DNA from 4 places in the Marinomonas sp. BSi20584 genome. Region 2 is predicted to be linked to each of the others. Evidence: predicted binding sites of a transcription regulator. Region 2 holds the regulator's gene; each other region holds the start of a gene.
What was found. Region 2 encodes FNR, which switches genes on or off when oxygen is low (the NO sensors DNR and NnrR bind a similar motif). Its sites were predicted from a motif close to TTGATNTANATCAA; they were not measured.
Positions count from the first base shown of each region.

Region 1: TY87_RS13435 (cytochrome ubiquinol oxidase subunit I) is a predicted target of FNR. The motif match lies at 5,124-5,137, and genes of this name have one in related genera.
Region 3: trhP (prephenate-dependent tRNA uridine(34) hydroxylase TrhP) is a predicted target of FNR. The motif match lies at 2,641-2,654, and genes of this name have one in related genera.
Region 4: TY87_RS20920 (cytochrome ubiquinol oxidase subunit I) is a predicted target of FNR. The motif match lies at 3,244-3,257, and genes of this name have one in related genera.

Region 1 is NZ_KZ454881.1:110,740-118,173, reverse strand. Features, by position in the region: gene TY87_RS13455 (amino acid ABC transporter ATP-binding/permease protein) at 1-326, opposite strand, end outside; gene cydD (thiol reductant ABC exporter subunit CydD) at 286-2,079, opposite strand; gene cydX (cytochrome bd-I oxidase subunit CydX) at 2,085-2,195, opposite strand; gene cydB (cytochrome d ubiquinol oxidase subunit II) at 2,259-3,395, opposite strand; gene TY87_RS13435 (cytochrome ubiquinol oxidase subunit I) at 3,397-4,971, opposite strand; gene TY87_RS13430 (alpha/beta fold hydrolase) at 5,398-6,216, shown strand; gene TY87_RS13425 (bifunctional lysophospholipid acyltransferase family protein/GNAT family N-acetyltransferase) at 6,279-7,434, opposite strand, start outside.
Region 2 is NZ_KZ454869.1:136,135-143,568, forward strand. Features, by position in the region: gene ttcA (tRNA 2-thiocytidine(32) synthetase TtcA) at 1-739, shown strand, start outside; gene TY87_RS02270 (YfaZ family outer membrane protein) at 750-1,313, shown strand; gene TY87_RS02275 (adenine phosphoribosyltransferase) at 1,383-1,925, opposite strand; gene fnr (fumarate/nitrate reduction transcriptional regulator Fnr) at 1,950-2,711, opposite strand; gene hemN (oxygen-independent coproporphyrinogen III oxidase) at 2,733-4,103, opposite strand; gene TY87_RS02290 (alpha/beta family hydrolase) at 4,291-4,887, shown strand; gene tusA (sulfurtransferase TusA) at 4,906-5,136, shown strand; gene TY87_RS02300 (CBS domain-containing protein) at 5,225-5,818, opposite strand; gene TY87_RS02305 (hypothetical protein) at 5,865-6,170, opposite strand; gene TY87_RS02310 (MaoC family dehydratase) at 6,437-6,853, opposite strand; gene TY87_RS02315 (HAD-IA family hydrolase) at 6,921-7,434, shown strand, end outside.
Region 3 is NZ_KZ454881.1:121,814-129,247, reverse strand. Features, by position in the region: gene TY87_RS13505 (HP1242/YdcH family protein) at 1-193, shown strand, start outside; gene TY87_RS13500 (TonB-dependent siderophore receptor) at 408-2,552, shown strand; gene trhP (prephenate-dependent tRNA uridine(34) hydroxylase TrhP) at 2,750-4,162, shown strand; gene TY87_RS13490 (YfhL family 4Fe-4S dicluster ferredoxin) at 4,173-4,430, shown strand; gene trxC (thioredoxin TrxC) at 4,455-4,901, opposite strand; gene TY87_RS13480 (hypothetical protein) at 5,052-5,741, opposite strand; gene TY87_RS13475 (AzlD domain-containing protein) at 5,974-6,315, opposite strand; gene TY87_RS13470 (AzlC family ABC transporter permease) at 6,318-7,040, opposite strand; gene TY87_RS13465 (helix-turn-helix domain-containing protein) at 7,037-7,434, opposite strand, start outside.
Region 4 is NZ_KZ454899.1:23,796-31,229, forward strand. Features, by position in the region: gene TY87_RS20910 (TRAP transporter permease) at 1-352, shown strand, start outside; gene TY87_RS22530 (hypothetical protein) at 451-588, opposite strand; gene cydB (cytochrome d ubiquinol oxidase subunit II) at 588-1,598, opposite strand; gene TY87_RS20920 (cytochrome ubiquinol oxidase subunit I) at 1,598-3,052, opposite strand; gene TY87_RS20925 (sensor histidine kinase) at 3,403-5,319, shown strand; gene TY87_RS20930 (sigma-54-dependent transcriptional regulator) at 5,306-6,670, shown strand; gene TY87_RS20935 (methyl-accepting chemotaxis protein) at 6,832-7,434, shown strand, end outside.

The sequences.
Region 1 (7,434 bases), on a different contig from region 2:
TGATCCCATACCCAAAGACGCAAAGTTCGCAGTAATCCCAATAAATGATTATGCGCGGTAACTTGTTCGCCATAACGCCCTGCTGTTCTCAGGATTGCCATGCCTCGTACGATGGCGCCAGGGGTTAAATAGTTGAAAGCTAGCGCGCCACCCAGTGCAGTCGCAAGACCCGCAGCAGAAATAAACCAACCGGATATGCCTAACAGCGCAACACCGGCTAAGGTCGCGGCGATGCCAGTCATAACGGGAATTATAAATCCCCAAGGATTCGCCAATAAAAGGCGCTTAAGCGATAGCTTGGCGGTTTTCTTTGCGTGACTGCTCATGCAAGCCTCCTTTGGTTAACGCCCAATGTTTGTCGACCCATGCAATGGGATGCGTGTCATGGCTAACGATGAGTAGGGTTTTGCCTTTTGATGCTTTTTCCAACGTCTCTAGTACCGTTTGAGCGGTTTCTTTGTCGAGACCAGAACAAGGTTCATCAAGCAGCCACATATCGGCTTTGGACAATAAAGCTCGAGCAATAGAAAGACGCTGCATTTGTCCACCAGACAAGCCTGCGCCTAGCTCGGTTAGTTTAGTTTCCAGTCCTGCTGGTAACGCTTGGATGAAATCATCACATTGGCTTTCCCGCAGCGCGGCATTTATCTCGTCTTCACTTGGAAGCGCTGCTCCTTCTTTGCTGCCAAGACCCAAAAGTAAATTACGACGAATGCTGCCGTTTACCCATTCTGGGGTTTGTGGCAACCAAGCGAGTTTTGTTCGCCAAGAGGCCAAGTCCAGTTCACCAAACGGCTGACTGTTCACGAGAAACATTCCTTGGTAGTTTTCTTCAAAACCCAGTAAAAGATGCAAGAGACTGGATTTTCCAACGCCAGATTCACCACTCAACCAGACACGTTCGCCTTTGTTAATTGTCGCAGTGATTGGCGCTAATCGATAACGACCATCTTCTCGCCAACTTAGGTTCTCAAACTGTATAGATGTCAGTTGATTGGTCACTGCAGCATTATTCGACTCACTAACACGACTCACTTCTTCTTGCGAGGCAGCGGTATGAACCGGCGCGTCTAAAATCTCTAATAAATCTGTCGCGGCGGCTTCAGCTTTTTGCTTCGCGTGGTAATCATTACCCAGCTGGCGCAAGGGTAAATAAAATTCAGGCGCGAGTAATAAAAGGAACATGGCTTGAGTCAAGGTAACAGGAGACGACCCGACTTGCCATGGCAAGACTTCTAACAAGCCAAGGCCTAAGTACAAGGCAATCATGGCGATAGACAATGACGCGAAAAGCTCAAGGGTGGCGGTAGATAGAAATGCCAACACCAAGACACTCATGGTTGTTTTCTGATAGGCATTGGCACTATCAGACAAACGCTCTCGTGCTTCATTGGTTTTATTTAGGCGTTTTAATTCGGCAAGACCTTGGTTCAAGTCCATAAATTGATTAGACAACATCGCCAGTACATTAAATTGACGACGGTTGGCTTGCGCGGCTTTGTGTCCGACAAAGATCATAAAGATAATGACCAAAGGCGCGGTCATCATAAAAACAAAGAAGGTGATCCAAGAAATAGAAACAACGGAGAGTAGGATCACACAAGGAATTAAAGTCACCATAAACACTTGTGGTTTATAGCGACTAAAGAAATCATCTAACGCGTCTACTTGTTCGTAAACACGAGTAGAAAGCGCCGCATCTTCTTCGATTCTTAAGCGCGCTGGCCCAAGATTTGTCAGATGCGACACCAATTTACCTCGCAAGCCGTAACGAATATCACGGCTTGCGCTAGTGCAAATACGTTCTCGACCAAAGTTGGCCAAGGCACGGATTAGTAGAGCAAATAAACCAACGACTAAGAGAGATATAGAAAAAGACTGGTGCAGCGCCATATCTGAAAATACATTTGCTAGCGCCCAAGCCTGCAACACCAAAGACACGGCAAACAGAACACCGAAGCCTTGTGCAAGACGGTATTTTGATGACTGCTGAGTCGCTAACTGTCCCAAAAATACCGCTTCCGATGTTTTAATTCGACCAGTTCGACGAGCTTTTTGTGCTCCCTTCTCTCTCGTCATAAGGCTTACTTTTGCTCCTCTTCACCTTCGTAACCACTAAATTCTAACCAAACCGCATTGATGATGCCGAATGAACAGGCCAACAATACGCCAAGAACCCAAGCAAAATACCACATAACTTATTCCTCTATTTGTTACTAAAGATAGAGCTCTGCGAGCTCTATCTTCTTTGCCAATGACTAGTAAAGTGAATGATTGTTTTCTTCGATGTGTTTCTTCGTTAAACGACCATACATTACAAAGTAGTTCCACAAGGTATAGGCAAGAACGATTGGTACAAAGATACAAGCCACAACAAACATGATCATCATGGTTTTCTCACTTGACGTCGCATCCCACATAGTCAAACTCATGCTTGGGTAGCTTGAAGAAGGCATCAAGAATGGGAACATTGATCCACCAGCGGTAACGATAATGCCAGCAATACCTAATGATGAACTCAAGAAAGCCAATGCGCCTTTTTTCATTACACTCGCCAGTGCAGCAAACAACATACCCGCAATACCAATGAGAGGAGCCAACATAAGCGCAGGCACTTTTTCATAGTTTGCTAACCATGCACCTGGCTGTACTTCTGCTGTTTTCATTAATGGTGTCATGACTTTATTGCCATCAATGACACTGGTAATGACATAACCATCGATGCCGTAAGCCAACCACACGCCTGCTAAAATAAACAACACAGCCGCTAATGCACCGGTTATCGCAGTGATACGACTGGCTTTTACAAGCAAGGCATCATCTGTTTTCATCTGCAACCAAGCACCGCCTTGCGTCATTAACATTAGCAAGCTAACCAAACCACAGACAATCGCAAATGGGTTTAGTAGAGCAAAGAAAGAACCGGTATAAGTCACACGCAAGTATTGATCAAACTCAAATGGAACACCTTGCAACAAGTTACCAAACGCCACACCGAAAATAATAGGTGGAACGGCAGAACCAAAGGTAATCCCCCAGTCCCAGCTAGTACGCCATTTTGTGTTTTCTAGCTTAGAACGGTAATCAAAGCCGATTGGACGGAAGAATAACGCCGCCAACACCAACATCATCGCAAAGTAAAAACCAGAGAACGATGTTGCGTAAACCACAGGCCAAGCAGCAAACAAAGCACCACCCGCTGTGATAAACCAAACTTGGTTGCCGTCCCAGTGAGGGGCAATTGAGTTGATCATAATACGACGTTCTGAATCCGTACCGCCGATCACTTTCAACAAGCTACCAACTCCCATATCAAAACCGTCTGTCACAGAGAATCCGATCAGTAGAACACCGATCAATACCCACCAAATGACTTTTAATAATTCGTAATCCATCTTACACCTCTTGTTTTAGCTGAGACGTTTCTTGTTCAAGTGCATAACGACCAGTATGTAAGCTAGAAGGACCTTGCTTAGCAAAACGAATCATCAAGTACATCTCGGCAATCAAGAACGTGGTATACAACACGGCAAAACCAGCAATCGTTATCCAAATCTCAGTAGCCGTTAAACTGGATACCGCAACGTGAACAGGTAAAATCTCACCAATCGCCCATGGCTGACGGCCATATTCTGCAACAAACCAGCCTGCTTCATTCGCAATCCAAGGCAGAGGCAAGCACAACATAATGAACTTAAGGAACAAAGGATTGTTGCCAATACGACGACGTGCGTTCTGATAAAAAGCAGCAGCGAAAACAATCAACATCACGAAGCCACAACCAACCATGATACGGAAGGCAAAGAACAACGGCGCAACTTGAGGAATAGAATACTCTACCGCCTGATCGATCTCTTCAGAGGTCACCTTGTTAATGTCTTCGTTAAATGCGGTTACTAGCAAACCGTAACCAAGATCGTCTTTCACTTTCTCGAAGTTCTCTTTTACCAGCGGATCGGTTGAACCACTACGCAATTTTTCAAGCAACTGGTTTGCATAAATACCATTGATAATACGTTGGCGGTTATGCTCTTTCAGTTCTTTGATGCCCTCTACTTCTTTGTCGAGGGAGCGCGTTGCGATCAAGCCCATTAAGCCTGGTATTTTTATCGCATACTCGGTTTCTTGAAGCTCTTGGTTCGGGAAGCCAATTAGCGTGAAGTCCGCAGGCGCAGGCTGTGTTTCCCACTCAGCTTCAACCGCAGCCAATTTCACTTTTTGCACTTCGCCTAGCTCGTAACCTGATTCGTCACCTAGAAGGATAACGCTCAAGATAGACGCCAAACCAAACGCAGAAGCAATCGCAAATGAGCGACGAGCAAAAGCAAGGTCACGGCCTTTTAATAAGTAGTAGCTTGAAATAACAAGAACGAATATCGCACCCGTTGTGTAACCTGCTGATACAGTGTGAACAAATTTCACCTGCGCAACTGGGTTAAACAATAAAGCACCGAAATCAACCAATTCCATTCTCATTGTTTCGTAGTTGAACTCTGAACCTACAGGATTCTGCATCCAACCGTTGGCAATTAAGATCCACAAAGCCGACAAGTTAGAACCTAGCGCCACGCCCCAAGTCACTACCAAGTGCTTCACTTTGCTTAGGCGATCCCAACCAAAGAAGAACAAACCAACTAACGTCGATTCAAGGAAGAAAGCCATCAAGCCTTCGATGGCCAAAGGTGCACCAAAAATATCGCCAACGTAATGCGAGTAGTAAGACCAGTTAGTCCCGAACTGGAACTCCATCGTCAAACCTGTTGTTACGCCTAGCGCAAAGTTAATACCAAACAATTTACCCCAGAACTTAACCATGTCTTTGTAAACTTGCTTACCTGTAATCACATAGACAGACTCCATGATTGCAAGTAAAAAAGACATCCCTAGTGTTAACGGGACAAACAAATAGTGGTACAGAGCAGTGAAAGCAAACTGAAATCGCGATAATTCCACTACAGCTTCGTTAATCATATAACTTCAACCCATTCATTTGATTGAGAAAAAAGACGATCGTAGACACTTACTTCATTGAGTGTTCTTGTTATCCAACGCCCACCGAAGCCTCAAAAAGTTATAAGGCTTACTATAAGGCTGGATTATGAGTGTAGTTGCAATTCAAAACATTGCGTTAGATCAAGATAAAGAGAGTGAAAGAAATAAGTAGTAAAAAAGACGTGATTAATCGAGAAATTAATTAGTTCGAGAGGCCGACACAAAAATGATAGTCAAGTATTAACGTATAAAATGTATAATCATTAGCACAAACGAATTATTTTCACACAGAGCCATTTTTCTTATTTTGGAACCTCATCAATGAGATTAATTTTGAACACTATACATTCTTACTTAAAGCTCTGTTTTATCTGTCTGTCGACTATTTTTTTAGCTGCTTGTAGCATGCCTAAAGAAATAAAAGAAAATGAAGGTATCGCTCAACAGGTTATAAATACGCCGGGGCTTATTCAAGATCATGTTTTGTATATGGAAGGCCCTGATGGCGATTTTAAGCTTCACTACGCCAGCAGTGACCCAAGTGAAAAACCGCGCGATACCATAGTGTTTGTTCATGGCACACCGGGAGATTGGACTTCTTTTGCCCGCTATTTTCAAGACGCTAAACTCAAACAAAGCTTTCGTCTTATCTCTATAGATAGACCGGGCTGGGGTAAATCGACTTATGCAGGGGACTTTCCAACTAAGTTACAAACTCAATCAGCTATGATCGGCCCGATGCTAGAAAATATTTGGGAGCGTAATGGAAAACAAAAAATCATCTTGGTCGGTCATTCTCTAGGGGCCTCTTTGGTGCCTATTTTAGCAGCAGATCACCCTGACTTTGTTCGTGGTGTGGTGATTCTAGCTGGTGACCTAAAACCAGAACTAGCAGAGGCTCGTTGGTATAATACGCTACTCGATTGGACACCAAATTTGCTGATTCCAGATATGTGGAACCACTCAAATATGGAAGTATTAGATCTAACTAGCAGCTTAGAAGCAGCCCAAAACAATCTGAGTGAATTAACGACACCCATTACTATTCTGCAAGGCACAAACGATACCTTGGTCGATCCAGCAAGTGTGACTTACGCCACAAGCTTATTTAAAAATAGTGAGCTAAAAGTAGAGTGGATTGAAGGTGCGGGACACATTATAAATCTGCAGTATCCAGATAAGGTCATTGAAATCATTCGCGAAATGAACACTCGTAGTAAGTAACAGCGATGATCTTACATCGTTATTACTTACTACCGCTAAGTCGTCTTATTTTAATTTGGCATTTACACTTTAGGCGTATCGTTTAAATAAATTTTAGCTTCATCCTGTCCCATGTATTTAGCCAGAATCGATAAAGGCACATCTTTTAAATTCACCACAATCAAACCATCCAATGAATTATGGAACGCAGGATCGACGTTAAAACACACTAACTTGCCGTTCATTTTTAAGTACTGACGAATCAATACAGGCAAGCCTTTGCCCTGCTCCATTCTCGATAAAACTTTAGAAAGCAGCGTAACACTCGCCAACGATGATAATAAATTAGGTTGCCAAAATACCGAGCCACTGTTTCGTAGTGGCGTCGATGGCATCACTAAACTGGCTTTCGCTTTATCGTAATAATGGATCGACAAAGTCGCGGCGATTAACTGGCGAGCTGTGTGACTATAATCATTACTAATGCTCACAGGGCCAAATAAATGCGTATATTTAGGGTTCCGATAAGCAAAGGTCGCAATGCCTTTCCAAAGTAAAAGCAATGAATTTAAGTTCTTTTGATACTTAGCCGCGACAACAGATCGCCCCATTTCAATGCTGTGATCTAGGCTGTCGATAAAAGTTTGGTCATAGTTAAACAAGCTGCGTGAGTACAAACCTTTTAAACCATGTGCTTCAATAAGTTTATCCACCAGCCCCATTCGATAGGCACCGACGACTTCTTTATTACCATGATGCCAAACAAACAATTGGTGGTAATAAAGATCGTATTCGTCCACGTCACAGGCTAATCCACTTCCCTCGCCCACAGCACGAAAATTTTCTTCTCGGATACGACCAATTTCTTGCATCAGTAAAGGGATCGATTGCGTTGGGGCACAATAAACACTGAACTCGCCTTGTTGTAACAACAGCATCTCGCCTGGCAAACTGGCAATTTCTTCTTCTAATAAATCTTGATCAACTGGCGCAATGATTGGCAAATCTGTGCTGCCATGCTGGAACACACGTTCCTGAGCATGTTGAGGACTCATTAAGTAGGTGTTTAAGCGCAAGTAACTAACAAGATCTTGGTTGCTCTCAAACTGGCTCACTTCCGAAAACGGCACGGCACTGCCAATGGAAATCTCAATGACCGAGGATTTTTTATTAAGTAGCTCCCTTCCCAACATAGCAGTGCGCAATAAAGGATGAATACGACCTGCTTGATAAAATAGC
Region 2 (7,434 bases):
GATTGAAGAAGGTGACAAAGTGATGGTGTGTTTATCTGGAGGCAAAGACTCTTACACTATGCTTGAAATTTTGCGGAACCTTCAGGCTAGCGCACCTATAAATTTTAGTATTGTTGCTGTGAATCTAGATCAGAAGCAACCTGGCTTTCCTGAGCATATCTTACCTGCTTATCTGGAAGAGCTAGGTGTGGATTTTCATATTTTAGAACGCGATACTTACAGCATCGTAAAAGAAATTGTGCCTGAGGGGAAAACCACTTGTGGCTTATGCTCTCGTTTGCGCCGTGGTTCCTTATACGGTTTTGCTGAGGAAATTGGAGCGACTAAAATCGCACTTGGCCATCACAGAGATGATATTCTTGAAACATTATTCTTGAATATGTTTTTTGGTGGTAAGTTAAAGTCTATGCCACCAAAATTGCTAAGCGATGATGGTAAACATATCGTTATCCGTCCTCTTGCTTACTGCAAAGAAGAAGATATTGAAGCCTTCTCTGTGATGAAGGAATATCCTATTATCCCTTGTAACCTTTGTGGCTCTCAAGAGAACTTACAAAGACAAGTCGTAAAAGACATGTTACAAAAGTGGGAAAAAGAATTTCCTGGTAGAACGGAAACCATGTTTTCTGCTATTCAAAATGTCGTTCCATCGCATTTGGCAGACACAAAACTATTCGACTTTAAAGGGTTAAAACAGTCGCCCGCGGCCTTTGACCGATTAAATATTATTTCATTATAGGATAATAGAAATGAACCTAACGCATAAAGCTCTATTGTTAACCGTCGGTATTTTAGGGTCTTCTATCGTCAATGCATCATCCGCTGGAGTTAGTCTAACGAATGATACAGTAAAAGGTGATATTAACTTGAATATGGGAGCGTTCGGCGTTAATGGCGGCGTGACTCATAATGATGACAAAAATACCTCTACTGCACATATAGGTGTCACTGTTGAAGACTCAGATACTAGTGGACCGCTTCAAGCAGGTATTGGTATTAGACTATATGCTATTGATGCAGATTTAGACAAGAAGGACGACTTATCTGTTGCGCTTGCTTTAGGTGGTTGGTACCGATACACCTTACCAGAAGCGAATCGAGTTAGTATCTATGGCTCTGTGTATTACTCACCACAAGTATTATCCATCTCCAACTTAGATCATATGTACACTTATGAATTTCGTGCTGAATACATGACTATGCGCAATGCACGTGCGTTTATTCGATATGGCAAAACAGTAACTGTATATGAAGATGATTCTCGTAAAGAAATTGACAAAGGTCTTTCTATTGGTGCAACAGTAGACTTTTAATAACAGTAAATATTATTTGAAAATAAAAAGGTGGCTTATGCCACCTTTTTATTTGTTAACATTCGAGCATTATTCACCATCATAAGCGCAAAGGCTAAAAACAGGTATTTCACTGTCTCTTAGTTTTTGACTTCCGCCTAGATCAGGCAAATCTATAATAGCTGCCACTTCTTTTATATTCGCACCTTGGCTGGTCAATAGTTTGATAGCGGCAAATAGGGTACCACCAGTCGCTATCAAATCATCAAATAACAATACTTCATCGCCCGCTTTCACTGCGCCTTCTTGGATCTCCAATTCCGCTTCACCGTATTCCAAAGCGTATTTTTGTGAAATGGTTTTTCCTGGAAGCTTGCCCTTTTTACGCACTAAGATAAGCGGCTTTTGCAGTTCATAGGCTAAAACAGCAGCAATTAAAAAGCCTCGAGCATCAATGCAGGCAATATGAGTGATATCTGTTGCAATGTAGCGATGCACATAAGCATCAACAACCATTCTCATGCCTTTAGGGTCACTAAAAATGGGAGTAATGTCTCGAAAGCTTATACCTTGTTTTGGCCAGTCTTCTATTGTTTGTATTAGGGATTTAACGTAAAAATCGTCGTAAAGCATGCCTGTTGGGCCTCATCATATCAATCAAATGCGGGCGATTTTACCACAATCACTAGCAACCCCAACGAGTTTTTGCATTTCAGGGAAGTCGATTATTTCTATTTCCTTGCCATCAACATGTATTAACTCATTTTTTTGAAAACGGGTGATGACACGACTAACAGTTTCAACTGCCAATCCAAGGTAGTTACCAATTTCCCCGCGCGACATAGATAAACGAAAAGAGCTCGCTGAATAACCACGCTTTTTGAAACGATTAGATAGATTCAAAAGGAAAGAAGCAACTTTCTCATCAGCATTCTTTTTCCCTAACAATACCATCATCTGTTGGTCGTCGGATATTTTACGGCTCATCACCTTAAATATCTGATGCTTCAAAGAAGGGATATGAGAAGACAGCTCTTCAAGATGACTAAATGGAATCTCGCACACTGTTGTTGTTTCCAGTGCCTTTGCAGAAACAGGGTAGACGTTTGAATCAATCCCGCTTAAACCGACTAATTCACTGGGGCAATAAAAGCCTGTAATTTGCTCTTCGCCGACGGACGTAATATTGAATGTTTTTAAAGTGCCAGAGCGTACAGCATAAACTGAATCAAACGCTTCGCCTTGGCGAAACAAAAACTCGCCCTTTTTTAGTGGTTTCTTACGCTCTATTATTTGATCTAATTTATTAATATCTTCATCAGCTAATGCTATTGGAAGGCAAAGGGCGCTTAAGCTACAGTTCTGGCATTGCGAAGTAAGCGTACTGTTGAATCGTGACTGTGTGTGTGTCAATGACATGTGAATCTCCCTGATCTCGATCTATATAACTTTAGAGTATTTTATGGCGCCGTTGAGATATTTATCAAAAACCATACAAATACAGCGAATTAATAATCTACCGCGCTCTGTAACTTTAATAGTGGTCTGCATTCCACTACGATCAATATCTAACATACCATCTTTAGTCATGGGAGTTAGATTTTCCATCTCTTCAAAAAAGTACTCGAAGAAGCTAATATTATATTTTTGCTCAATAATGGCAGTGTTCAACTCAAATTGAGAAATTAGCGTCATTATAACTTGATGTCGAATTCTGTCATCTAGATCACTAATATACCCTTTAGCTATAGCTAATTGACCTTTCTCAATACTACTCCTATAAATTGATAAGTCAGTATGGTTCTGAATATAAACACCATTTAAATCACTAATAGCAGAAACGCCAAATGCGACCAAATCTGTGCCAGCATGTGTTGTATAGCCCTGAAAGTTACGCTGTAGCTTGCCTTGTTTTTGAGCTATCGCCAAGCTATCAGTTGATTTTGCAAAATGATCCATGCCGATATATTCATAACCAGCAGCTATCAAATACTCAATACTCATTTTCAACAAATCAAGTTTCATACTTGATACGGGCAAACTATCATCTGAAATCAGTCTTTGAGCACGGAATCGATCAGGTAAATGAGCGTAATTGAACAGCGAAATTCGCTCTGGTGATAATTCAATCACTTGCGCCAAAGTCTCTCTAAAGCCTTCTATAGATTGATATGGCAAGCCATAAATTAGATCAAAATTAATTGACTTAATGTCTAATTCACGAGCATCTTTTACAAGATCTGCAACCATTTTAACGGGTTGAACACGATGGATGGCCTCTTGTACCTTGATGTCAAAGTCTTGCACACCAATACTAATTCGGTTAATTCCCTTTTCAGTTAATAACTTCAGCTTAGATCGACTTATTTCTCTAGGATCTATTTCAATGCTGTAATCTTGCGTTCCGTCATTAATTAAATTGAAGTGTTGCTGAATATTATCAAATAGCACCTCAATTAATTCTTCGGTCAAAAAAGTAGGGGTGCCACCACCAAAATGTAACTGCGTAACTTCTCTTGAGTGATCAAGCATAAGGCTGCGTAATCTCATTTCTTCGCCGAGTAGTTCAACGTATTCGGCGCCTTTATCGTACTGCTTAGTCACAATCTTATTACAGGCGCAGTAGTAACAAAGGTGAGCGCAAAACGGAATATGAAAATACAAACTAAGAGGCGCTTCGGAAGGCGTTAACATCTTATCAATAAGCGCAATTTTACTAATACTTGAGTCAAATTGCGGTGCCGTTGGGTAAGATGTATAACGAGGCCCAGATAGATCGTACTTAGCGATAAGTGAAGAATCCCAAATCATGATGTGTTCCTATTAAAATTTCTAATAGGAGTTTACACTTTAGTGAAAAGCCATTTGCTGACCCAGATCAAGGATTTTCATACTGCAACTAAAACCTTTCTCTATGTTGTTGGTAATAATGCATCTAGCAAGGTTCTAACCATCGATCTAATCTGGTCTAATAGCGTTTTTTTTGAAAACTATGAACATGAATTCTCTCCCTTTATACCTCGCCCACGGTGCTGGTGCTGGTCACAATCACACCTTTTTAAAGCAACTTTGTGACGCAATATCCGAGCAAAGACAGCAAGCTGCGATACCAGTAACTTTTTCATATATGCAAGAGCAAGAGCGTTTAGGAAAGAAAAGGCCACCACCTAGATTTAACACCCTTGTTCCTGAATTTGCTGAGCATATTGTGGATGAGAATAGCTGTATTGTTGCTGGGAAATCCATGGGAGGTCGAGTAGCTACACAACTAACACATCTACCCATGGTGAAAGCTGTAGTATGTTTCGGTTTTCCTTTCTACCCAGCCGGAAAGCCCGAAAAAAATAGATTATCGTTTCTTGCTGAACTAAAAGCACCATGTTTGATTATTCAAGGCACAAGAGATCAATTAGGTTCGTACGATTGGGTTAGTAAGCAAATATTGCCTGACAATGTGAATATTCTTTGGATAGAAGGTGCGGACCATGACTTTAAAACGCTAAAAAAATACAATAAAAGTATAGAAGACACTGTTTTAGAAATAGCTATTCACACGAAAAACTGGCTAGAGAAGAATATCGAAACCGAAGCTTAACCTATTGAGAGAAATATTATGGAACACCAAGCTCAGCTTGATGCAACAGATTTACTTTGCCCTGAACCCGTAATGATGCTTCATGTAGAGATGCGAAAACTGGCTGCGAAGGAGGTGCTAAAAGTCATTGCGACTGATCCATCAACGACAAGAGATATTCCAAAGTTCTGCCAATTTCTTGGCCACAAGCTTATTCGACAAGATCAAGAAGGGGAGATTTATTACTATTGGATCGAAAAGAAAGGCTAATAAGAAACAAGAGCAAACAAAAAGAAGCCCAGATTATCTAATAATCTGGGCTTCTTTTAAGTAACTAGCGCTAAAAGTTGATCGTGAATTAAGCTACCTTTAGCTTTTTTGTAGGCTCTTTTTGACCAAGAATAGCGCTTTGGTAAGTATGCGCAAAACTAGAGAAAGCAACATCAATATCCAATCGAAGCTGGCGAGCAACATCGTTAGATGAAATCAAACCACGAATAGCCTTGGTATCTTCATCAATAACAAGCAAATGCTGCAGCTTATTGTTACGCTGACTAAACAAAAGTGATTCAATATCTGAATGCTTAAGAGATGTATACGATAGAGCAAGTAACACTTCTTTAGCTCTCATCAAATCTGCAACCATCAATTCTGAACGTTGAAAACCATTTGCTACCTGTTTAATGAAGACATCTTCAGACAAGTCTTCAAGACTAATAACGCCAACAAAGCGATTATCTGCATCGACTACGATTTTCATGCGTACATGTTCTTTTCTCATCAACTGAACAAGCTCATCTGCACGAGTATTTGATTCAATTACGCGTGGGCCGGCCGTTTGAAAATCAGTAAAGACTGATAAAGCAGAAGAATAAAGGTTTATATTTTCTGTAGTTGCAGGCCAAGTTAGTTGGTTAACGTCTTTTGTAGATACATAAGTTAGTGTTTTCATGATTAATCCCCAGTGTAAAAAATAAAATAGCTAAAGCGTGGGTGAGTTATATCAGTGAAAACGGTGGGGCTCTTGGATTGATGCTACTACTAATTTTAGCAATAACAGGTAAGCGATAATTTAGAAAAGGCGTTGGAGTTAAAGCTGAGGGATGAGTCCGAAATGGAATAAATACAATAAAGCCGCTATCTGCTCCATTATCTTGATCTGGGACAACGACTTCATCACATCTTTGCTCTACAGTAGGTTCTAGCCAGCGAAATTGATTTACTTCTTGAGCATTGGCGCGCTGAGATATCGTCAATAAAGACGATATAATCACGGTAATGATCATTAGTAATTGAATTTTCATGGCAACACCTAATCCTTGTTTTGTCTAATAAATATAGGCTTGCTCCTGCCTAAATCCCAGCCTTTTTTACAAAATGCCGCATTTTTTCACGATCAGACACTTTGTCTAACAATTGTGATGCAAATAAGGGAGCCATGATTAAAGATACATAAAAAAATATTTGGCCATGGCATTGATAAAATTGGCACATATTCTCGTCGCCATAACAAATACGAAAAAGCATTACCAGCTATGGGTTAATGCTTTTTATTATCATTGCTCACTTTTTATGCCGGCAGCATAATGGTTGCTTCACCTGTTACAACCACTTTACCGTCACACTCGCACACTGTTTTTAGTGTTGCACGGCGACGACGTTCATTGATATCAGTAACCGTTACAGTCGTAACCACTTCTTGACCAACAAAAACCGGAGAGCGGAACTTTAGCGTTTGCTCTAAATAAATACAGCCAGGTCCTGGCAATTGAGTACCTATCGCTGCTGAGATAAAGCCAGCTGTCAGCATGCCATGGGCAATTGGCTGACCGAAAGAAGTCGTTGCTGCATATTCAGCATCTAAATGAACAGGGTTTGTATCACCTGTTACATCAGCAAAAGCTTGTACATCTGCTTGTGTAACCACTTTGCGATATTCAACACTTTGATCAATTGAAAGTTGCTCTAATGTATAGCCTGTAGTCATTACCAATCCTTATTTAGTCATTTTCGGTTATGGTACACTCTCGCCGGACTATTCTTAAGAGGTATCTATGGTTAAGTTGGTAATTTTTGATTGGGACGGTACCTTATTCGACTCCATCGACAATATATGTCATAGCATGTTGCAGGCTGGCCACTTGGCAAGAGCACCAACAAGAGCAAAAGATGATATAAAAAATATCATTGGTTTATCTCTCGATAAAGCCGTAGATACGGTTTGGCCAGAGTTATCTTTAAATAAACAAAATACAATTATCGAGCACTACAAGACTATTTATGTAGCATTAGATCAAACGCCGCCATTAGCTTATCCCGGAGTTATAGGCGTATTAAATAAACTGCAATCTGCAGGTATAAAAATGGCGGTAGCCACGGGTAAAAGTCGTCGAGGGCTTGAAAGAGTAATGTCTCTAACTAATACAAGAGATTACTTTGTCGCATCCCGCTGTGCCGATGAAGCCATATCGAAACCACACCCGTTAATGCTGGAGCAAATACTAGCTGAGCTAAATCTTTTGCCTGAACATGCCATCATGATTGGCGATACAGAATATGATTTAAACA
Region 3 (7,434 bases), on a different contig from region 2:
AATGGATGATGCACATTTTAAAAAGCTCTATGATGAATATAACCACTTAACAAAAGAAGTGGAAAAAATGGAGCAGGAAATTATCCCGGCTACTACGATTGAAGAAGAAAAGTTAAAGAAACAACGCCTTCAACTAAAAGACACCATACAAGGCTACATTAAAGCGTCAAAACTCGCTGCTGAAAAAGCCTAGTCTTCAAGCCGAGCGGCTTTTGTATGCAAAGCCGCTCTGCCTTCCCTCTGTTTTTTAATAATTCACCTTCTACCTTATCTCTCTCCCTAATATAGTATTAACGTTAATAGCGATTAACTCTGCATTTTGAATCTTTTGTAAATCAACTCCTATTTGAAAATGAATATCATAAACACTATTATACGCAACTCATTCAATTCAACTTGGTTTTCCTATGACGTTAAGAACCACCTTAATGATGATGCAAGCCTGTGGTGCGCTTGTTTTTTCTACTGTGATTTTTGCCGAAAATGCTGCAAACAACATCACACAAGACAGTTATCTCAATGATGGAAATAACAAAATTAAGGATGGATCCAACATAGAACTTCAAACACTTCAGGTACAAGGCCGTGCTCTGTCTTATTACAAAGAAGATGAAGCTGCACTTGCCACTCGAACATCAACTCCCATTGATAAAACACCACAGTCTGTTCAAGTGGTTACTGAGGCTTTGATTGAAGACCAAGCTGCACGACAGATCACCGATCTATATCGATCTATTTCGGGTATGTCGCAAAATAACGTTTCAACGGTGACGCTAAGAGGCTTTAGCCAAGACGAAGTACTATATGACGGCCTAAAAGGTGATCCATTCGGTGACTTCTCTATTCCGCAACTGTTTACCATCGAACAAATACAAGTCCTTAAAGGCCCATCTGGTGCCGTCTATGGTGCTGGCGAACCTGGCGGTGTCATTAACTATGTCACCAAAAAACCGACGTATGAGCAGAAAAACACGCTCAAAGTCAGCGCGGGCAATAAAGACTTTTTAAGCGGTAGCATCGAATCCTCTGGCCCAGCCAATGAAGACGCATCGCAACGCTACCGTGTTGGTATTTACTCCGACGGTCAAGATTCCTATCGTAATAATGTCGAAGAAGAAAACCGAATTATCGATCTTGGTTACGCTTGGGACATCGATGAAAACAATACCCTCACCGTTCAATACACAGACATTCATCAATACATCTCCGGTGCCCGCTTACGCGGCATTCCAACCGATGATGATGGTAACTTCTTGGCTGACACGTCTTGGAATAATAACGAAAAATCCGATTTCCAAGAGCTAGACGCGCAAGTCTTTCAAACGCGTTTAGACCACAGCATAAACTCATGGCTAGACAGCAATTTCTCAGTTCGCTACTTCGAAAACACAGAGACTCAGAAATATCATGAAATAAACAAACTGCTAGATAGCAATAGCGATGGCACCATAGACTCAACACAACGACAATACCGAGATCAAGTCCGTACTCGCAAAGGCATTACATTTACTGGCAATTTAATCGCCGAGCTAGGTGATCATACAGTGTTAGTCGGAAGCGATTATTTTCATCAGAAAAATAGCTTTCTCTACAGTTACGCAAATAAAGCTGATGGCGTTTCCAATCTTAGCCTAACTGACCCTATCTACGGCCAAGATGACGTCAATAGCTACACCATGCACTTAAAAACTGATGAAACCACCACTACAGACCAAATTGGCTTATATATTCAAGACCAATGGAAAATCACAAATCAGCTAGACTTACTAGCTGGCGCTCGTATTGACCGTTTTGAAGAACAATACCAAGACCACACTTCCAGTTCCGCTAAGCAAGAGTATGACGACACAGGTTACTCCAGCCGAATCGGTGCAACCTATAAAATCAATGACAACTGGAAGCCTTACACCTCATTCTCGACAGGTTTCGTACCACAAGAAGCAGAGAAACAAGCTAACTCAAAAAACGGAGAGTTTTTTGATCCCGAAGAAAGCCAACAGCTAGAGGCAGGTGTCCGTAGCTACTTCTTCAATAACAAACTTAATATCAACCTAGCTGTTTACCATATCGACCGTAAAAACATCCTTCAAAAGGATACGGATGATACAAGTAAGTATATTTCTATCGGTAAAATCCGCAGTCAAGGTTTTGAAGTTGATGCACTGGCTGATATCACACCTCGCTGGGTAGCTAATGTCAGTTATGCCTACAACGATGTGAAAGTAACCGATGCTGCAGATGGCGTATATTTTGCTAACACACCTTATCATCAACTTGGCCTTTGGAGTCGCTACGACTTCCCGAGCATAGATTCCTCTATTGCTTTTGGCGCAGATTACGTTAGCCAACAAAAGAACCGAGATGATCAAACAGTTAAACCCTATACGGTTTATGATATGTCTTGGCAAACTCGATATGAAGATTGGAAGTTCCAGCTAAACATCAAAAACTTATTCGACAAAGAATATGCTGTTAGTGGCTTTACCAAAAACATAGGATCATTCGTCGGTGAACGTCGTCGTGTTTACATCTCAGCCGCGTACGACTTTTAACTGAGTAAAGACGCAATAACAGGGTCAGATTCCTTTAGCTTATTAAGGGAATCTGGCACCTTTAACTTTTCTCTGTAATTGATGAAATTTGACCTAGATCAAACAGACCTTATTTAAGCCACCAATCCCGCCATCATCACTTGAGTTCAATTAACACACAGGTAAACTCCGCGCGTTTTGATCGATCGGTGAGCCTTATGTCTCAAGAAAAAATGTCACAGCAAGAAAGCTTTAAGCCTGAAGTATTTAGACCAGAGCTATTATCTCCAGCAGGTTCGTTAAAAAACCTTCGTTATGCATTCGCCTACGGAGCCGATGCCGTTTACGCAGGCCAGCCACGCTACTCTCTAAGAGTGCGCAATAACGAATTTGATTTAGAAAAGCTGGGCATTGGCATAAATGAAGCACACGAGCTGGGCAAAAAACTCTACGTGGTCAGCAATATTGCACCTCACAATGCAAAATTAAAAACCTACTTGCAAGACTTAGCACCGGTTATTGACCTCAAACCAGACGCGCTCATCATGTCTGATCCAGGCCTTATCATGATGGTGCGAGAAGCATTTCCAGACCAACAGATTCACCTCTCGGTACAAGCCAATGCAGTCAACTGGGCAACAGTCAAATTCTGGCAACAACAAGGCATTTCTCGCGTTATTTTATCGCGTGAACTATCGCTAGATGAAATTGAAGAAATTCGCTTAAAAGTCCCAGATATGGAGTTGGAAGTCTTTGTTCATGGCGCGTTGTGTATGGCCTACTCTGGTCGCTGCCTGCTATCGGGCTACATGAACAAACGCGACCCAAACCAAGGTGCTTGCACCAATGCGTGTCGCTGGGAATACAATGCCCACGAAGCGACACAAGATGACGTTGGCCAGATCATCGCCAGCAGTGGCGCTTCATTGCAAGCTCAAGCGTCTGCCGTACAAATTCAAGAGCCAAGTGATCAGCTCTTTTTACTGCAGGAACGCGGTCGTCCAGACGAATACATGCCAGCGTTTGAAGACGAGCATGGCACCTACATAATGAACTCAAAAGACTTACGCGCCATTCAACACGTAGAACGTCTGGTCAAAATGGGCGTGCATTCATTAAAAATCGAAGGCCGTACCAAGTCGTTTTACTATTGCGCCAGAACTGCACAAATATACCGCCAAGCCATTAACGACGCTGTCGCTGGCAAAAGCTTCGATAAAGGCCTCATTAGCAGCTTGGAAAACCTTGCCAACCGAGGTTACACCGATGGCTTTTTACAACGTCACCGTCATGTGGATTTGCAGAACTATGAAACGGGTAACTCCATTAGTGAGCAACAGCAGTTTGTCGGCGAAGTCATAGCAACCAACGCCGATTCACTCACCATCGAAGTGAAAAATCGCTTCAGTGTTGGCGACTCCTTGGAACTAATGACACCCAAAGGCAATGTCACCTTTCAATTAAGCGAACTAAACGACAAACAAGGTCACCCTATCGACGTCGCCAAAGGCAGTGGTCATGTGGTTTCTATTCCTTGTCCTCAAGGTATAGAGGCGTCTATGGGTATCTTATTAAGAAATCTAGCGGAAGGACAAACCACCCGCCAACCTCATGCAAGCGTAACCGCGTAAAGGTTACAGCATGGCATTATTAATCAACGATCGATGCATAAACTGCGACATGTGCGAACCAGAATGTCCGAACGAAGCCATCACCATGGGCGCGAAGATTTATGTCATCGATCCAGATAAATGCACAGAATGTGTTGGTCACTACGACCAACCCACCTGCGTCGCCGTCTGCCCGATCGACTGTGTTAAACCCGACCCTGACAGACGTGAAACCGAAGAAGCGTTATACGAAAAGTTTGTAGAAATGCACTTTGATACCAGCGTTTAATACCTAACCAATATCAAACATATATTAGATAGCAGGCAAATTTTGCTCTAACCACTGTTTGAATTGTGCTTTCGGTAGCGCACCGGATAAACGAGCCACTTCTTTGCCATGGTGAAATATCATCAGAGTCGGAATGGAACGAATATTATAACCACCCGCTGTCGTTTGGTTCTGCTCAGTATCTAGCTTCAAGAAACAAGCTTTGGTCGACATCTCACTCGCCACTTGTTCGAAAATAGGTGCGAATTGCTGACACGGTCCACACCATGATGCCCAAAAATCGACAATCACAGGCAGATCATTGTCTGTGATGTAACGTCTGAAATTTTGATCATTGCCTTTGACAGGGCTGGTAGAAAGCACAGGATTCTTACACTTGCCACAAAGAGGCTTATTGCCCAGCTTGTCTTTCGGTACGCGATTCTTGGTACTGCAACTTTGACAAACAATTTGAATAGGTGAATTGGTCATTTTGAGCCTCGTGATTAAGTGCTTTCATTCATAAACAGAACGGGATTAAATCGAAATACTGCATGTTTGCCAACCTCGAAAAGTAGAAAGCGAATCATTTGATCCGCTTTCTGTCGTCTTAGTAAGACTGATTCAACTCACGCTATTAGACTAATTTTCTTCGTCTGCATGAGACACTGCATCAAAGCTTTCAACTTGTTCGAAGTTTTCCATCCAAAAGTAGGAACTAACCAAACTAAATTGACGCGTTAAACCAGCGTCTGCTATCTGCTTCAACTGCCACACAAGACCCGGAGCTTCGGGAAACTTCCTCCCTTTGATTTGGTCTTCGTATAAGCGATTGATTAACGCATCATCGCCTTGTCCGCTAGCCAATAACCGCACAATTGAAGAATGTAATGACTCATCAAAAATCGCCATGTCTTCAACACGTTCAGCGGCAACCGTAATGACAAGCTCAACACCTGTTGGCTTTGCAAATATCCCATTAAAAGCTTCGCGCAATAAGGCATAAGCACTAAAGAAACGCTCATGAAATAAGCAATCTGGATACTCTTCCCACGAACGATCATCAATCATATCGTGGCTAATTTGATCTATTTTCCCTTTAGATAACTCAGGGAATAAATGAGTCAGCACTGCCTTTGCGGCATCCGCAGGCTCAAGATCATTTAGTGACATCATGCACATTTCTCTGAGCTCTGCCGCGTCCATTTTATCCACATCATCATCAAAATCCATAATGCTCATTAGGGCACGATAATCCTCATGGGACCACGCATTTTGAATGTTGCTGATTTTATGGAAAGAATCAATTTGAACGGTAAACTTAGCTTGCATCTCGCACTCCTTTGAACGCCAATATCCCAGGAAATAACGCTGGTAGGCCTTAACTAACCAATGTCGATCTTAATAAATGTACAGATCGAGTAACCAATGTACCTTGAGTGGAGACAACAAGCTATCCATAGGAGGAAATGTTTTAGAGGGGTTTTGTGGTAAATGAAAAAACTCAGCTTTTTATCTACCACAAATTGACTTGTCTATTTATTGTCTTAACAATCTATTCTTTTCATATAGGTAAAATTAGCGTCACCATTCCAAATGCCACGACCCCAAATAAAATAGGCAAGCCCATAGATCGTGTGCGCGTCCACACTCCAAAGGTAACCAGTATCCCAACACCAGTCGCTAGCCATGACAAAGCATCAGAGTGAGTAGGCACTAAAGAAGTACCAAACATTGCAGCGATCATGGTGGGTCCCAGTATCGTTAACCAAGTCGGCATTGATCCTATGCCGTCCTCCGTTTGTCTTTTAGCCAAGCTTCGTTTCATCCAAATATACGGTAAAAGACGAATTAAATACGTGCCAATGGCAATACTGACAAGTGCCAACCACATAGACATATCCATACTCATTGTCCTCCCAAAACGCGCTGATTTTTCAGAGCGTAGAACAAGGCTGCGCCACACAAAGCCGCTAACGGAATAGCAACATTTGGGTAACCTAACACTTTCAAAATAACAGCGCTAACAGCAGACAAAGCGATCGTTAATGTCCACAAGCGATTATTACAGCGCGGCACAATTAAAACGAAAAACAGCGCTGGTAGTGCAAATGGCAAAACCTCATTGATTAATGGCCAACGTTGCGTCAACTCTCCACCCACAATAGCTCCGAGTGCGGTTCCAGCAACCCAACTCAGCCAAGCCAACACCGCCGCGCCAGTGTACCAGCCTATCCGCGCCTGATCTGGAAGCTGAGGCAAACGTGCATGAGCCAGCGCAAAGATCTGATCCGTTAAACCATGCATGAGTGGAAGCCACTTTTTATCATGATTTAGGTAGGGTGAAAGATTTGGCCCATAAACAATGTGCCGTGCATTAATTAACAACGTCATGATGACCACCAGCCATAGAGGTGCGCCAGAAGCAGCCATGGCAACAAAGAGAAACTGTGATGCACCAGCATAAATAAAGGCAGAGATAAGAATAGTCTCTAACACGCTAAAGCCAGACTGAACGGAAATCAGACCAAAAGAAATGGCCACCGGAATATAACCGCCAAGTAACGGAATTGCGTCTTTTACACCCTGCTTCCAAGGTGTTCCGGCAAGAGTTTGGGTTGACGTACTCATGATTGAAACTCCTGTTTAGCGGTGTCCTGTTTAGCGTAAGTTATGACCATCATTAAAGTCGCCCATGAATCGTCAGTTTGATAACTGTGCGGAACATCTGCAGCGAAAGTGTGGGCCTTGCCAATTTCCAAATGGCGTAAGTCATTACTTTCACCCGCCAACAATTGCCCACTTATTAGGGTTATGGCTTCTGTCGTACCAGCAATATGCGGCTCTGATTGCTTAACAGTGTTCGGCGCGCAAGACATCCAATACACATCAACGCGCGGATTGCCCTCCCCCTGATCAATCAACCTGACCTGTACACCGTTTTCGCCCAGTGTCGACTCCACACTGGCCACAAGATCCCCAAACGGAACATTCAGTTGTACTGCCAAACGCCAAATCGTTTCTA
Region 4 (7,434 bases), on a different contig from region 2:
TGAATCTATGCGTTTGGGTTTTGTAAAACTCTTAGTGCCATTTTTGTTCGTCACTATGCCGGGGGTTTTGTTGATAGGAACAACTGCTAGTGTTATCGCAGCGATCTCGTTTGCGACTTTGGCAACCTCATCAATGAGTATCGGCTTTTCTGGCTGGTTACGTGAGAACTTATCTTGGCCTACTCGGTTAGCCTATGTGGTCGCAGCGGTATTAATTGCATGGCCTGCAGCGGCAACGGACACGTCTATTGCTGTGTTGGGCGCTCGCGTTATCGGTATTGTGTTATTTGCTGGATTACTGTTCAAAGCAAGCATTCAAACAAAGCCCAATACCATGAAAGCTGAAGCTTAATAGTCTAGGATACTAAACAACCAATACTAAAAAAGCGCATATTTCTATAAATGAAATATGCGCTTCTTTTAATCAATTTTCTTGGTAACTACGCCTTTTTAAGGCAACCCAGTCATCAGCAGCTTAATGCCGTAAGACGCGGTTAATACTGCAATAAAACCGACACCGTATAAGAGCAAAAACCATTGCCACGATTTGAGTTTGGCGGCTTTTTCTTTCAGGCTTTTTAACAGCATTAGTACCCCTCCTGATAATCTTCCACCTTACCAGCAAAAACGCGATAGCCCCATAAAGTGTAGGCACAAATCAATGGTACGAAAATGCATATACCTGGTAGCAAGAAGAGTAAGCTGCTGTCTGGCGATGCAGCTTCCATAAAGGTTAATTGTCTTGGTATCAGATATGGAAACAAACCGACAACAAGACCTGCGAAGCCCAGTAAGAACAGCGTTGCGGCATACCAAAAAGGTCGACCTTCATGATGAACGGTTCCTGTAGCGTGACTGTTTAGATCTCTCCAGGCCAAAACCGCGACCACCAAGGTGATAATAGGTAAGGGCGATAACCACAAGAAATTCAAACCAGAGAACCAACGCTGACGAATGTCTACTTGATTTGCCACTGTCCACAAGCTCACTATTACCATGGCTAAAATGGTGATCAGCAAGAGGCGTTTGCCTAACTTAGCTGCGTGATCTTGAATGCGGCCACGACTTTTCATAAACAAATAACAAGCGGCTAATAGAGCATAACCAGCCATTACGGCAAAGCCAGTTAATATAGAAAAAGGCGTTAGCCAATGTAGGCTGGATAAGCTGTCGACACCGACTGGAACGCCTTGAACGATTGAGCCTAGCAACATGCCTTGGCAAAATGCCGCGATGGCAGACCCTGCACTAAAAGCGAAATCCCAATAAGGCCGAGACGTATCGGACTTAAAGCGATACTCGAACGCCACGCCACGAAAGATCAAAGCAAACAGCATGAGCATGATAGGCAAGTAAAAGGTTGAGGTAATACCTGCATAAGCGGCTGGAAACGCGGCAAACAACACTACACCACCAAAGACTAACCAAGTTTCGTTACCATCCCATACGTGTGAAATAGAGCGCATTAAATGATCACGCTCGCCTTCTTGGTTAAACCAAGGGTAGAGAATGCCAATCCCTAGGTCGAAGCCATCGAGTAACACGTACATAAAAATGGCAAAGCCTAAGACAAGGAAGTAGAAAAGAGCCAAATCCATCATTTATCTCCTTGTTCTATTGTTGGTTGATATTTTGCTTTCGGTTCTGTCGAATGCTGTTCTTTCGTTTTCAGCGACTTCACCCAAGCCAATGCATAGCCCGGCGCTTTCATACCAATAAGTTGCTGCTCTAGTGTTTCCATTGATGGCGGTCCTTTCTTAATCAGCTTACGCATGAAGTAGAGATAAACACCGATCAGCAGACTGTAAATGATGACAAACATGGTTAAGGTAAACAGCACACGTTCTGGAGGAAGTGGCGATACAATCTCGGATGTTCTAACAAGGTTGTAGACAATCCAAGGCTGACGACCGATTTCGACCACATACCAACCTGCCAGTACTGCAATGACACCCATAGGTGTAAATAATGTTACGAGAGACAGGAAGGCTTTGTTTTCATATAGGCGGCCTTTACGGCGTAACAAGAGCGCTAGTGCCGCGATACCCATCATGCCAAATCCAATACCCACCATGACACGGAAAGACCAAAACACTAACGGTACATTCGGTCTGTCTTCTGGTGGTACGGCTTTTAAGCCTTGCACAGCGCCATCCCAAGAGTGAGTCAGGATCAAGCTACCTAGGTTTGGAATACCGACTTCATAATCGTTCGACTCGGTTTGCATATTCGGCATAGCGAATAACAATAACGGAACGTTTTCTTCTTCCGCTGGCCAAATACCTTCCATCGCCGCCAATTTAGTTGGCTGATGTTCTCTTACGTTCAAACCATGCATATCACCAATCCAGGCTTGTAGTGGTGTTAGTACCAAGGCAAACCACATGCACATGGACAAGCCTTTTTTCGCAAAAGGAATGTTTTTCTTTTTCAATAAGTAATAAGCACTAATACCAGCGACCACGAAAGTCGCGGTAATTAATGACGCAACTACCATGTGAGTAAGGCGATATGGCATAGATGGATTGAAGATCACTTCCATCCAGCTTTCGACTTCAAACTTGCCATTGATGATCTTGTAGCCTGTTGGTGTTTGCATCCAAGAGTTCGCCACAATGATCCAAAACGCTGAAATCCAAGTACCTATCATAACGGTGAGCGTCGCGAAGAAATGCAGCTTGCGACCAACACGTTGCCAACCGAACAGCATGACGCCAAGAAAACCGGCTTCCATAAAGAAAGCGGTCAGTACTTCGTAGGCCATCAATGGCCCAAGCACCGCGCCGGTAATCTCCGAGAATTTGGAGAAGTTGGTACCAAATTCATAGGACAAGACGATGCCAGAAACCACGCCCATGCCGAATGTAATCGCAAAGGGTTTGATCCAAAACTTGGCTAGCTGCAAATAGTAAGGGTTGTGGGTTTTAAGCCATAAGCCTTCCCAAATGGCAATCAGCGTCGCCAAACCAATGGTGATGCTGGGGAAAATAATGTGAAAGCTCACAGTAAAAGCAAACTGTATGCGAGATAAGATGGCGACGTCGAGGTCCATAATGGCTCCCTTGGGTATCAATAAGCGTTAAGAGATATAGATAAGGTTAGGCGTTTCTCTTAACTCTTAGCGTACGCATTTGCTGCAAAGCCAGAGGTAGTAGCGCTAAGCCTACAATGCTAAAAAGCGCGATGATTTCGGTCATTAAAAAGCCAGTATTCATGATGCTTGTCCTATAAGTTGATAATAGTTTGATATGGATCAAAGATTGCTTTTAGTAGAGCAAAGGACAGGCCAACTATTAATGGGATTTATGTATTTGATTTTAAAGGAAAAAATTATATCTTTGCTTGAGGTGTAAAAAAGGTTTACGATTTTCTCACTTTTAGGTGTAAACGAGGTTTACGATTTTGACGCTTTCATTGATGTTTGAAGTTGCCATGCTGGTGACGAGCGTGTGCGGCGTATTGGTAGCTGTTTGGTTATTGTGGCGAGCGAGAAAGCAAAGTGATCTGCAAGCCTTGGCAGGTTTCGCCATCATGATGGCGATTTGGTGCTTCGGGCATGTGGTTTTGTTCCAAGGCTACGAGCAAATTGGTATTCATATCATTCTTGCTAACCCGTTTATGCCGACCTTCTTCTTACACTTTGCGATTCGTTTTGTGAACTCTGGCTCGGTTAAAGAGCCGATGCTAGAACGCTTATATCAAGCGGTACCTTGGTTTTATCTGACCAGTTTTGCGGTGGTTTTACAGAGCTGGTGGATTGGTGCGGGCGATGCTATCAGTACGCTCGACACGCGTTCATTTTTTATCTTTACCGAGGCGGGGACATGGAACCTCGCCTATACAGTGTTGATCGGCATGCTGGCTCATGGCGTGCTGTTATTTGGTTGGTATCGACATTCTGGTAACAAGAAACGCTCCATTCTCGCCATGTTTGGTGTTGGAGCTTGGGGCTTGTTGTTGGCGACCAGCTTTGTATTTCCCTCATTTGGCATAAGTTGGTTTCCTTACCCTATGTTACTGCTGCCAACTTATTTGCTGTTGTTGGTCTACGCGGTGGTGCGCTATCAGATTTTATCGGTGAATGCGTTCGCCAATCGGGCCTTACTTTGGGTTGCCATGATGCTGGTGATTCTCTGTGTCATCGCGGTGATCAGCGTTGTGTCTGGACGCATAGGTTTACAGGCGTTAGCAAATGTTCCCAGTTGGCAGCTTTGGTTGTATTCCTTGTTTATCTTGGTTGTCGCAGCTGTCATTTATCAGCCTCTGAGTCGCTTGGTGTCACGTCTTATTTATCCCGGAGCCTCCTTGAATGAAGCTGTGTTGGATACGTGGTCAACGCAATTAAAAGAAGCGCAAGATTGGCCGCAACTGATTGCTATTGGTGAACGCTTACTTTCGCTACAAATTAGACGTAGCGTGGCAATACAACTGAAAAGTTCTGCTTATCCCGTTAAGGAACAGAATGACGCTTTGGCAATTCGAGTATCTCGATCAGATTCTGATTGGCACTTTGTTTTGATCGGTTGGGAAGATGCCAGTCCTGGTATGCGTTTAACAGCGGAAGTGTTTGCTTCCTTGTTTTCGACCAGCTGTGGTTTGCTTGAAAGGTCGTTGGCCTTGGCGGTGGCGGAACGAAAACGCATGGACGAACAGCATCTGGTCGAACTGGGCAGTTTGTCTGCGGCGATGGCTCACGAGTTGCGTAATCCTCTGAACATTATTTCTATGGCCGCCTATGACGCACCAGCCGAGACGCGTCAGCATATTCAGACTCAGCTAAAACGTGCGGATCGTTTGGTGAGTGATATGTTGGTGTATTCCGGTGGCTTGACTTTGCAAGTTGTCGCCACGCCGTTGCGATCTTTAATAGCGAGTATTCTGGCGCAAGCTCAGCTAGAAGGCGTGGCGTTTGAACTTGATATCGATGAAACGATAGAACTGGATGCAGACCCACAACGATTACAACAGGTGTTTATTAATCTGATCGATAACGCCGTATCTTTTTTGCGCAATATGCCAGATGGAAAGTTATCCATTGAAGCCAAAGAACAAGATCAACAGATAGTCATCCAAGTGCATAACAACGGGCCAGCAATCGACTCCAGTCTGCAAGGTGAGGCTTTGTTCCAACCATTTGTGACTAAGCGAGCAGGCGGCAGTGGTCTTGGTTTAGCGATTGTGCGTCGTATTGTCGATGCTCATGACGGAAAGATTAGACATCTGTCTGATTCGGCTTGGCCAGTGACCTTCGAGCTTATTTTACCTCGCCACTTTTCTGGCGCTGCGATTTCAAATAGAGAATTTCATGACACAAAATAAAATATTACTGGTTGACGACGAACCAGCTTTTCGTGAATTGGCTAGCCGCTGGTTAGCGAATCAAGATTACCATGTCAAAACAGCAGGTAGCCTAGACGAAGCGCGAAAAGCGTTGGCGTCGTTTGATGCGGATTTGGTGTTATTAGACTTGTCCATGCCGCCGCATTTTGATCCGCAAGTAACCTTGGATGCTATGGACGATTTTGCTGGTCGTCCGGTGATTATTATTACTGGTCATGCGGATCGGGATTTAGCACTTAAAGCCATTGAACTTGGCGCATGGGATTTTATTGCTAAGCCGATTGATCCAGATATGTTAGCGGTTGTGGTGCGTCGAGCAATCACCAAAACCACCTTAGAGCGAGAGCTCACTCAGCTAAAACAAGTTAGTAATTCCTCCCAAGGTGCGTCTGCGTATATCGGTCATTCGATGAGTTCGCAAAAGGTCAGGGCGCTGGTGGAACGAATCGCACCGACGGATGTACGGGTCTTGGTTACTGGCCCATCGGGAACCGGTAAAGAAGTCATTTCTCGCACCTTGCACGACTTGAGTCATCGCGCTGCCAAGCCGTTTGTTTCTGTGCATTGCGGCGCTATTCCTGCGGATTTATTGGAAAGCGAGTTGTTTGGTTACGTGAAAGGCGCTTTTACTGGGGCGGAAAAAGACAAAGTTGGTCTATTAAGTTTAGCCGATGGCGGCACCTTGTTCTTGGATGAAATCGGCGAAATGCCGTTGGCGATGCAGGTGAAACTGCTGCGAGTGCTGCAAGAGGGCACCTTCTTCCCTGTCGGTGGCCGAGAGCAGAAATACATCGACATCCGTGTGATTTCCGCGACCAACGCCGACTTACTTGAAAAAGTCCGAGAAGGTAGCTTCCGAGAAGATTTGTATTATCGAATTAAGGGCGTGAACATTGAAACGCAATCCCTTGCTGAACGGCTAGAAGACGTCCCCGTATTGCTACAGTCATTTCTACAGCGTTTGCAAAGTCAGCAAGCTAAACAATTACAACTCAGTCCGGAAGCTGTGCAATGGTTCCGAGATCAGTCATGGCCGGGTAACGTGCGTGAATTGAAAAACGCCCTAGAAAGCGTCGCATCTATTTGTCCACAAGGCCGAATCACCATGGAAGATATCCAGCTGTTATACCCAAGTGGAGAACCTGTTCGTCAAACCATGGCAAGCTTACTAACGAGCGACGCCTCATTAGATGAACAAGTTCGAGACCTTGAAATTCGATTAATTAACCAAGCCTTAGAAAAAAGCCAAGGCAACCGCACCCAAGCCGCCAAGCAACTGGGTATTTCTCGGCAAGGGCTGATTAAAAAAATTGAGAGATATGGCTTGTGAGGCCTCAAAGATGAATTTTGTTTTTCTTGATGACTATCAATGTTTTCGATTATTAATAGCTTTGTTATTTATAGTAAGAAAATTGTTTTGTTTTTGTCATTAACTGCGGTGTAGTATCTGACGATAAATTTACAATAAGAAAGAATAATAAGGATGTTATTATGAAGTGGCAAAGTCTATCCATTAGAAGTCGCATGTTCTCTGTTCTTGCTGTGTTGCTTGTTGCCAGCACAGTTGTCTCAGTCAGTACTCAGGCTCTTTCCACACTGGACACAGAGCTAGAGCAGTTAAAAAAAGAAGTTTTACCAACCCATCTCAGTAATCTAGCCTCGCAAATCAGTACAGAAATTACCCCTTTAATTACAGCCTCTCATCTCATGACAAACGACAACTTCGTTGAAGATTGGGTTCGTAATGGTGCAGCTGATAATCAGCTTTCTTTCATCGAAAACAAATTGAAATCCGTTAAGGAAATCGCGGGCAGTGATTCGACCTTTTATGTTGTAAATGGTGAAAATGGGCTGGAATATTTTGGTTATGAAAAAGCATTTTTTAAAACCTTGTTAAAAGACTATCCGTACAAAGAGTTCTATCCGAATTTTTTGGCCACAGGTCACGATTATGAGCTGAATTTACAGTACGAGCATCAAATGCTGTTTATTAACTATCGTAGTGATGCTATGGATCCGAATACCAATAAACCTTTTTCGGTAGCGGGTTTAGGGATTAAAGCTGATAAGCTTATTAATATGATTAAGAAGCTA